DNA from 2 places in the Streptomyces sp. NPDC005483 genome. Region 2 is predicted to be linked to the other one. Evidence: riboswitches for the same ligand, from Rfam matches in the RefSeq annotation. Region 2 holds a riboswitch; the other holds the start of a gene.

Region 1 (4,751 bases), on a different contig from region 2:
GGCAAGTACGTCGCCGACCCGGAGCTCTGGCGCCGCGCCACCGCCCTCCTCGAAGAGGTCCTGGACGGCATCGAGTACGAGTCCGTCGAGGGCGAGGCCGCCTTCTACGGCCCCAAGATCGACGTGCAGATCACCGACCCCGCGGGCCGCGAGTCCACCCTCTCCACCGTCCAGATCGACTTCCACCAGCCCGAACGCTTCGACCTCCACTACACCGGCCCCGACGGCGCCGAACACCGCCCGGTGATGGTCCACCGCAGCATCATCGGCAGCGTGGAACGGGCGGTGGCGCATCTCATCGAGGCGCACGGCGGCGCCTTCCCGGTGTGGCTCGCCCCCGTGCAGCTGGTGGTCCTGCCGGTGGCCGAGGCACAGGAGGAGCGGGCCCTCGACGTCGTACGGCGGGCCGAAGCGCGCGGCATCCGGGCCGAGCTCTCCGGCCCCCGCGACGGCACCCTCGGCGCCCGCGTCCGCGCCGCGCGCCGGGTGCCGTACCAGGCGGTGATCGGCGAGCGGGAGGCCGGCGCGGGCTGTGCGGCCGTACGGCTGCGGGACGGCCGCAGGCCCGGAGTCGTGCCGGTCGACGAGCTGCTGGACCGGATCGCCGTCCGGGCCGGTGACCGCGGGGCCGAACTCTGGGCGGCTGCGTAAGGTCGGTCCCGTACGCCAGTGACGAAAGGACTCCCGCCGTGACCGGTCAGCCCATCCCGGTGATCATCGACTGCGACACCGGTGTCGACGACGCCCTGGCTCTGTTGTTCGCCGTCCGGCATCCAGGCATCGACCTGCGCGCGGTCACCTGTGTCGCCGGGAACACCGACGTCGACGGCGTCGTCCGCAACACGCTGACCGTCCTGGAGCAGGCGGGGGCCGGGGACATCCCCGTCGCCCGGGGTGCCGCGCGGCCGCTGATCGAGCCCGTGCGCACCGCGCAGCACGTGCACGGGCTCGACGGCATGGGCGACCTGGGGCTGCCCGCGCCGACCCGGGTGGCGGTGGACGTGGACGCGGTGACGCTGCTCAGGCGCGAGATCCTCGCCTCGCCCAGGCCGGTGACCCTCGTCCCCACCGCGCCGCTGACGAACATCGCCCTGCTCCTGCGCACCCACCCCGAAGTGGTGCGGAACATCGAGCGGATCGTGTTCATGGGCGGCGCCGTGGCGACCGGGAACGCCACACCGGTGGCGGAGTTCAACGTCTGGCACGACCCCGAGGCGGCCGCGGTCCTGCTCACCGCCGGGGTGCCGATCACGATGTACGGGCTCGACGTCTTCGAGCGGGTCATCGTCCCGGCGGCGGACGTCCAGCGGCTGCGCGCCAGTTCGGAGCCGTCCCTGCGCATGGCCGGCGAACTCCTCGCCCACCGCGACCCGGCCACCTCCGGCGACCCCACCCCCACCGGCGGTCTCGGCGACGCGGGCGCGGTCTGCGCGGTCGTCGACCCGGACGGTCTGACCACCGAACTCCTCCCGGTGGAGGTGTCGTTGGCGCCCGGCCCGACCCGCGGCCAGACCGTCGTCGACCGCCGCCGCCGTCCCGGCGAGTCCGAGATCCACGAGGGCGAGCGCGAAGTGACCCTGGTGGACGTGGGGTTGGGCGTGGATGTGGAGCGCTACGTGAAGCTGTGGCTGACGGCGGTGGAGGGGGTCTAGTCACCGGCGACCTCAGGAACCGCTGACGCCCCACCGCTGCTCCACCTTCGCGAGCCGCCAGTAGGCGATCGCCGCCGCCCACACCACCACGAACAGGCCGACGATGACGTAACCGACGTTGTCGAGGTCGATGTCGGCGATCCAGGTGGTGAGGGCGTCGGTGAGGTCGAACTTGTCGTGCAGGACTCCGACGAGCTCGATCGTGCCGATGAAGAAGGCGACCGCGATGGACAGCCCGGTGATGGCGAGGTTGTAGAAGACCTTGCGGACGGGGTTGGAGAAGGCCCACTGGTAGGCGAAGTTCATGAAGGTGCCGTCGAGGGTGTCGAACAGGCTCATTCCGGCGGCGAAGAGCAGCGGCAGGCACAGGATCGCGTACCAGGGCAGCCCGGCGGCCGCGCCCGACCCGGCCATCACCATCAGCGTGACCTCGGTGGCGGTGTCGAAGCCGAGCCCGAACAGGAAGCCCAGCGGGAACATCTGCCCCGGCCGGGTGATGGACTTGGTGAGCCGCCCGAGGATCCGGTTCATGAACCCGCGCGAGTCGAGATGCTGCTCCAGCTCGTTCTCGTCGTACGACCCCGCCCGCATCGCCCGGAAGACCTTCAGGATGCCCAGCAGGGCGACCAGGTTGAGGGCGGCGATGAGGTAGAGGAACGTCCCGGAGACCGTCGTACCGAGGAAACCCAGGACCTGGTGGGTGCTGGAGCCCTCGTTCATGACCTTGCCGGCGAGCTGGGTGCCGCCCGCGATGAGCGCGGCGAGCAGGACCACGACGCTGGAGTGCCCGAGCGCGAACCAGAACCCTCCGGACACCGGCCGCTTCCCGTCCGCCATCAGCTTGCGGGTGGTGTTGTCGATCGCGGCGATGTGGTCCGCGTCGAAGGCATGCCGCATCCCGAGCGTGTAGGCGGTGATCCCGAGTCCGATGCCGAAGGCCTTGTCGCCCACCTCGTAGTGCTCGGGGACGACGAGAAGGAAGAGAATCCCGAACGCGATGACGTGCAGGGCGGCTATCGCGGCCATCAGACCGACCGTTTTGACGGTGTCCTCGCGGCGCCAGCGGAAGGAGGAGGTGGCGGTCTCGGGCAGGGCAGGGTCAGTCATACGGTGGTCACTCCAGCACCTCGTGGATGAACGCGTGAGCTGCCGTGGCCGGTCTCCTGGCTTACGGGTCGTGCGTTTCCCTGCCCGCCTTCCCGGCCTGATGGTGACGGCCAGTGGCTGTCCCGCGAGGGACGTGGGAGGGAAACTCCCCGATCACAGTGGCGAGGGCCGCACCGGAATGGACCTTTGAGGGGTCGTCACCGGCTTCCCGAGCACCACGGCCCGACCACCGTAGGCGGGGGCGGGGGCTCCTGCATAGCTGCATACCTGCGCAGGTATGGAAGATCACACAAGACCGCCTGCGAGGATGAGCCCCATGCACCTCGTCCCGGCCGACCGAGCCGACCGCCGCACCATCGACGGACACCGGGTGTGCGACGCCATCGCCGCGATCGGCGACCCGGGACACGTCCGCACCTGGTCCGACCGTTTCGCCCTCCTCGCCGACCCGAACCGCCTCTCCTTGCTCCTCGCCCTGCACCGCACCGGCCCCCTGGCGGTCTCCGACCTCGCGATCGCCACCGGCATGAACGACCCCGCCGTATCGCAGGCGCTACGGCTGCTGCGGGCGGCCGGGGTGGTGGCGGGGGAGAAGGAGGGGCGGGTGGTGCGGTACCGGGTGGTGGACGACGAGGTGCGGGGGTTGTTGCAGCAGGTGTCCTGAACCGCGCCGGAGCCGGTCAGCCGTAGTAGCCCGCCAGGTCGCCGTCGACGTCGACGGTTCCCTGGGCGTTGTGGACGCGGATGCAGCCGTCGGCGCCGATCGGGAGCAGGGCCAGGACCGGGCGGGTCTCTCCGGCCGCGAGGTTCTCGTTGGAGACGGTCGGGAGGCCGCCGTCGCCGTAGGCCGTCAGGTGGGTGGCGGTGGTCGGCCCGACCCCGGTGAGGTTGACCAGCACCGCCTGGGCCTCGGCCGGGACGCCGTCGACGCCGGCGACCTTCACCGTGAGGGTGCCGTTCGCGCCCAGCGGTCCGGCGGGGACGCCCGTGCCGTTGCGGGTGTCGAGGAAACGGGTGGGCCCGGTCGGTACGAAGGCGTACCCCCCTGTGACGTAGAAGCTCTGGAGGTCCGCGATCAGGTCGACGTGCCCGCCACTGTTGTAGATCTCGATCTTGCCGTTGCAGACGGGAGTGACGACCAGGTTGGAGACGGTCTGCCCGGCGCGGTAGTTGAGGTTCGACGTGCTGGGCCGGCTTCCGCAGTAGACGGTGACGACGCCACTCGCGGTGCCTCCCGTCGCGGTGATGTCGAGGACGGCGGCCACCGCGGAAGACACGCCGGGGCGCAGGGTGACGGTCGTGGTGCTGCCCGGTGCGACCTTGCCTTTGGGCACGCCGGTGCCGTTGCGGGTGTCCAGGTTCCGTTCGGGTGTGGTGAGGGGGTACAGACCGCTCAGGTGCGCGCCGGTCCTGGGCACACTGGTGAAGTAGCCCTGCACGTCGGCGATGAGGTCGACGTGGCCGTGGGCGTTGTAGAGGTCGACGTAGCCGTCGCCGCCGACCCGGACCGTGACCAGGTTCGGATTGACGCGCCCGGCGGTGAAGTTCAGGTTCGAGGCCGTCGGGCGGCCGCTGCCGTCCGGGTACACCGTGACGTAGCTGTTCGCGGTGGCGTCGGCGTCGGTGACGTTCATGGTCACCGCGGTCACCCCGGAAGCCGGGATGCCGCCCGCGCCGAGCACCTTCAGGCGCAGCACACCGCCGGGGCCCACCGGCCGCTGGGGCGCGCCCGTGCCGTGGCGGGTGTCCAGGATGCGCCTCGGGCCGGTGACCACGTAGGAAGGGCCGACCGTCACCCTGGCGGTCGCCGTGCCGGTGCGTCCGTCGGAGTCGGTGATCTTCTGCGTGACCGTGTACGAGCCGGCGGCGGCGTAGGTATGGGTGGGGTAACCACTGGTACCGGTGACGGTGACGGCCGCCGAGCCGTCGCCGAACGTGATCCGGTCGCTGGTGACCGGGTAGTAGTCGTCGGCCGTGAACATGCAGATCGCG
Region 2 (4,751 bases):
GTGGAGCATGTCCAGCCCCGGCTCCAGCAGCGAGACGTCCCCCCGGAACTTGTTGACGAGGAATCCGGCGACGAGCGCCTGATCCTCGGGGCTGAGCAGCGCCACGGTCCCGAAGAAGGAGGCGAAGACGCCCCCGCGATCGATGTCGCCCACGACCAGCACGGGCAGCTCGGCGTTGCGGGCGATCCCCATGTTGACGATGTCGGTACGCCGCAGGTTGATCTCGGCCGGGCTCCCGGCCCCCTCACAGATCACCGCGTCATACGTGCCCCGCAACTCGGCGAGACAGTCGAGCACGGTCCCGAGAAGCTGCTGCTGCCGCCCCCCGTGATACCCCCGGGCGCTCAGCTCACCGACCGGCTTCCCGAGCAGCACGACCTGGCTGCTCTGTTCGCCACCGGGCTTGAGCAGCACGGGATTCATCAGCGCGGTCGGCTCGATGCGGCAGGCCTGCGCCTGCATGGCCTGGGCCCGCCCGATCTCGGCGCCCTCGCGCGTGACGAACGAGTTGAGGGACATGTTCTGCGCCTTGAACGGCGCGACCCTCACCCCCTGCCGCACCAGCCACCGGCAGATCCCCGCGGTGACGACACTCTTGCCGGCGTCGGAGGTGGTACCGGCGACGAGAAGACCCCCGCCTCTCATGCCCGACGCCCCTTCACGAAGGTCCGCGCGGCGACACCGGCGCCGAGCGCGAGCAGCCCGACGCGCCGCGAGAGCCGTGCGGCGCGCTCGATGTCGTACGTGGCGACGGCACGCCCCCGTTGATTCAGCGTCGGCCGGTTCTCCACCCGCCCCGCGTACGAGAGGGTCCCCCCGAGCCGGACGCCCAGCGCCCCCGCGAACGCGGCCTCGACAGGCCCGGCGTTGGGACTCGGATGCTTGCGCGCGTCCTCCCCCCAGGCCCGCACGGCACCGCGGGGACTGTCACCGGCGACGGCGGCGAGCAGGGCGGTCAGCCGCGCCCCCGGCCATCCGGCGAGGTCGTCGAGCCGCGCCGAGGCCCACCCGAAACGCCGATAGCGGGGCGACTTGTGCCCCACCATGGCGTCCAGGGTGTTCACGGCCCGGAACCCGAGCAGCCCCGGCACCCCGCCGACGGCCCCCCACACGAGCGCTCCCACGACGGCGTCGGAGGTGTTCTCGGCGACGGACTCCACGACGGCCCGGGCGATCCCGTCGGCATCGAGAGCCTGAGGATCCCGCCCGCACAGATGAGGCAGCCGGGCGCGGGCCGCCTCGATGTCCCCGGTCTCCAGCGCCCGCCCGATGACCCGGGCCTCCCGCACGAGTGAAGTCCCGCCCACGACGGCCCAGGTGGCGGCGCCGGCGAGCACGACGGAGGCGGCACGGGAGGGACGTACGACCTTCTCGGCGACGGCGCCCAGCGCCACCGCACTCCCCACGCACACGGCGGTGTGCAGCGCGCCCCACCCCCGGTGGTCCCGCCACAGCACCCGCTCCACGGCCCCGGCGGCCCGCCCGAACGCGGCGACCGGGTGCCCGCGACGTGGGTCACCGAGCAGCAGGTCACCGAGAAGGCCGGCGGCGGCGCCGTACGCGAAAACGCGATCGGCACGCATCGGGTCAGCCGATCGCGGGGTCGTTCAAGTGCCGGGTACTGCTGGTCGATCGGCAGGCGAGCATCGCGTCATGTCCTCACTCAGGGTGTCCACGCCCTGGTTCGACGAGTCCGGCGGCGAGAGTTCCTGGCTCCCGGGGCTACCTACCCCGGTGACAGTGGCGGGACCGCGCCGGATTCGCACCGGCTTCCTCTTCTGCCGCCGTATATGGCTCCGGCAGTCCACCACGGGCCTTCGAGACCCGTCAACTTGCTGTTGACCTGCGGCGGGGGAGTGTGCAGAACCCCACACCGCCGGTCATGGAAGACGGCCGGGCGGGCACGGAACCCGAAGTTCCGTGCCCGCCCGGCCGTCGAGTGACGGGGTGCCGTCAGGCCACGATCAGATAGATCCCGTACGCCACCGCCGCCGCGCACGCCGCGAAGCAGGCGTAGGCGCCGGTGACGGCGAGGCCGGCCGAGTCGCCCTGGGCGGTGGCCCGTTCCTGGCGGGACAGGCCCATGATGCCGAGGGTGAACAGGGCCACGAGGCCCACGGTGACGACGAGGCTGACGCCGAAGACGGAGCCGAGTGCTTCCCAGTCGATCTTCATGGTGAGGCTTCCTTAGTACTGCGGGTTCAGACGGCGGCCGGCGGGGCGGCCGGTTCCGTCGTGGCGGGCGGGGCCGGGATCGTGGCGATGAGGTCCTCGGCCACGGGGCCCGCGGGCGGCGGGATCACGGCGGCGATGGCCGTGGTCACCACGCCGGCCGGCTCGTCGGTGTGGTTGACGTTCGACGCGTCCACGACCTCGCGCCGCGAGAGCTTCCAGATCGCCGCGCTGGAGGCGACGAGGAAGACCGCCACGACCGCCGTACCCCAGTCGCCGAGGTCCGTGACGGTCTCGGCCAGTGCGCCCACCAGGGCCGCTGCCGGCAGGGTGAGACCCCAGGCGACGAGCATGCGGGTCGCCGTCGACCAGCGGACCACCCCGCCCTTGCGGCCGAGACCCGCGCCCATCACCGAACCGGAGACGGCGTGCGTGGTGGACAGGGAGAAGCCGAGGTGGGACGAGGCCAGGATGACCGTGGCCGCGCTGGTCTGGGCGGCGAAGCCCTGCTGCGGCTGGAGGTCGGTCAGGCCCTTGCCCATGGTGCGGATGATGCGCCAGCCGCCGAGGTAGGTGCCGAGCGCGATGGCGAGACCCGCGGAGAGGATGACCCAGGTGGGCGGGTCGGAGTCGGGGGCGACGGCGCCGCCGGCGACCAGGGCGAGGGTGATGATGCCCATCGTCTTCTGCGCGTCGTTGGTGCCGTGGGCCAGCGAGACCAGGCCGGCCGAGGCGATCTGACCGGTGCGGTAGCCCTTCGCGGCCGCCTTGCCGTCGGCCTTCTTGCCCAGGGTGTACGAGAGGCGGGTGGCCAGCATGGCGGCGACGCCCGCGACGATGGGCGCCGCGACCGCCGGGATGAGGACCTTGGTGACGAGCGCGTCGCCGTGCACCGCGCCCGTGCCCGCCGAGGCGATGGTGGCGCCGATCAGGCCGCCCATGAGGGCGTGCGAGGAACTGGAGGGCAGGCCCACCAGCCAGGTCAGCAGGTTCCAGAGGATCGCGCCGACCAGGGCGGCGAAGATGACCTCGGGACGGATGCCGGTCTCGTCGACGAGACCCTTGGAGATCGTGTTGGCGACCTCCACCGAGAGGAAGGCGCCCACAAGGTTCAGCACGGCGGACATGGCCACCGCGACCTTGGGCTTGAGCGCACCGGTCGAGATGGTGGTGGCCATCGCGTTGGCGGTGTCGTGAAAACCGTTCGTGAAATCGAACGCGAGTGCGGTGACGACCACAATCGCGAGGATCAGCGAGAAGTTTTCCATTTACCCAGGCAATCGTTCGAGGTCATTGGCACGTTGAACGTAAGTAACCTGGATGAACGGAAGGTGAACTGGGGCAGGCCGCACGGTGACCGGAAACTACGGCTATTGCTCTGCCGGACCTCAAGGCTCCCGTGCGCCCCGTGCGTCCCACGGCTATGACCCGGCGGCGAACCTCTTCAACTGACGCGCCGACCCGTTGAAGAGATTTTGGTCACCCGGCAGGCTGCCGCTGTTGTCGTACTGCCAGAGCGTCCAGTACGACCATCCGCCGGGCAGCGCTCCCGCGTCCGCCGAGTTGTAGCGGGCCACCCACAGCGCGTGGTCGGAGGCGAAGGCGCCGCTGCCGCCCGTGCAGGCGTTCCACCAGTGGGCAGTCGTGTAGATCACCGGACGCCGACCGGTGAGCCGCTTCACCTCGTCGCTGAACGACCTGATCCAGTCGACCAGCTGCGCTTTGCTCCTGCTGTAACACCTGTGCTTCTTGTCGTACGGGTTGTACTCGATGTCGAGCGCGGGCGGCAGGGTCCAGCCGTCCGCGGACCAGGCGCCGCCGTTGCGCACGAAGTACGCGGCCTGCGCCTTGCCCGACGACTTGTCCGGCAGGGCGAAGTGGTACGCCCCGCGGGTGATGCCCGCGTCGCGCGCGCCGTCGTACTGCTGGTCGAAGTGTGGATTGCGGTAGTTCGTGGACTCGGTCGCCTTGACGTAGACGAACGTGGCGCCCTTGGCCCTGGCCTTCGGCCAGTCGACGTCCTTCTGGTGCGAAGAGACGTCGTGGCCCTTCGGCAGGCCCGCCGCCGAGGCGGGTGTCCCGGCGAGTGCCGTGCCCCCCACGACGAGCGCGGCCACGGTCATGGCCAGGGCGCGGGTTCGGTGACGGGCAGCCTTGCGATCACGGGCCATGTGTCCCCCCGGAATGGCGTCGTGCACGACAAAGCCCAGAGATTACTGGAAGATCATCGGATTACGGTCGGTCTCCGGCCAAGACGCACGAGAGGGGCGCATATACATAAATGCGCCCTTTCGAAGCGCCGGGTCGCGCCCCGAAACGCCCCGCCTCCGCGACGGCCCGGCACCCCGGCTGGCAGGATCGCCGCATGGCTGAGGAACGGCGGGATCCGAGGGACGCAAGGGGTACCGGGGGCGGCACGCGGGAGGTGCGTGCCGAGGAGGCGGACGCCTGGGGCGAGTTGGTCGGCATCGCCCGCCGGACGGTCACCGAGGGACTGGTCGTCGGCACCTCCGGGAACGTCTCGGTGCGTGTGGGCGACACGGTCCTGGTCACCCCGTCGGGTGTGCCCTACGACCGGC

The links. Region 2 has a riboswitch for cobalamin ahead of ABZT06_RS37085 (cobalamin biosynthesis protein). Riboswitches for the same ligand answer to the same signal wherever they lie in the genome.
Region 1: another riboswitch for cobalamin. It lies ahead of ABZT06_RS34445 (HoxN/HupN/NixA family nickel/cobalt transporter); the one in region 2 lies ahead of ABZT06_RS37085 (cobalamin biosynthesis protein).

Annotation. Positions count from the first base shown of each region.
Region 1 covers NZ_JBEXEA010000022.1:46,199-50,949, reverse strand. The annotation lists gene thrS (threonine--tRNA ligase) at 1-651, shown strand, start outside; gene ABZT06_RS34450 (nucleoside hydrolase) at 690-1,652, shown strand; gene ABZT06_RS34445 (HoxN/HupN/NixA family nickel/cobalt transporter) at 1,665-2,759, opposite strand; cobalamin riboswitch at 2,788-2,994, opposite strand; gene ABZT06_RS34440 (metalloregulator ArsR/SmtB family transcription factor) at 3,076-3,423, shown strand; gene ABZT06_RS34435 (PKD domain-containing protein) at 3,440-4,751, opposite strand, start outside.
Region 2 covers NZ_JBEXEA010000027.1:8,299-13,049, reverse strand. The annotation lists gene ABZT06_RS37090 (cobyric acid synthase) at 1-645, opposite strand, end outside; gene ABZT06_RS37085 (cobalamin biosynthesis protein) at 642-1,583, opposite strand; cobalamin riboswitch at 1,681-1,824, opposite strand; gene ABZT06_RS37080 (hypothetical protein) at 1,954-2,175, opposite strand; gene ABZT06_RS37075 (inorganic phosphate transporter) at 2,202-3,440, opposite strand; gene ABZT06_RS37070 (lysozyme) at 3,594-4,343, opposite strand; gene ABZT06_RS37065 (class II aldolase/adducin family protein) at 4,538-4,751, shown strand, end outside.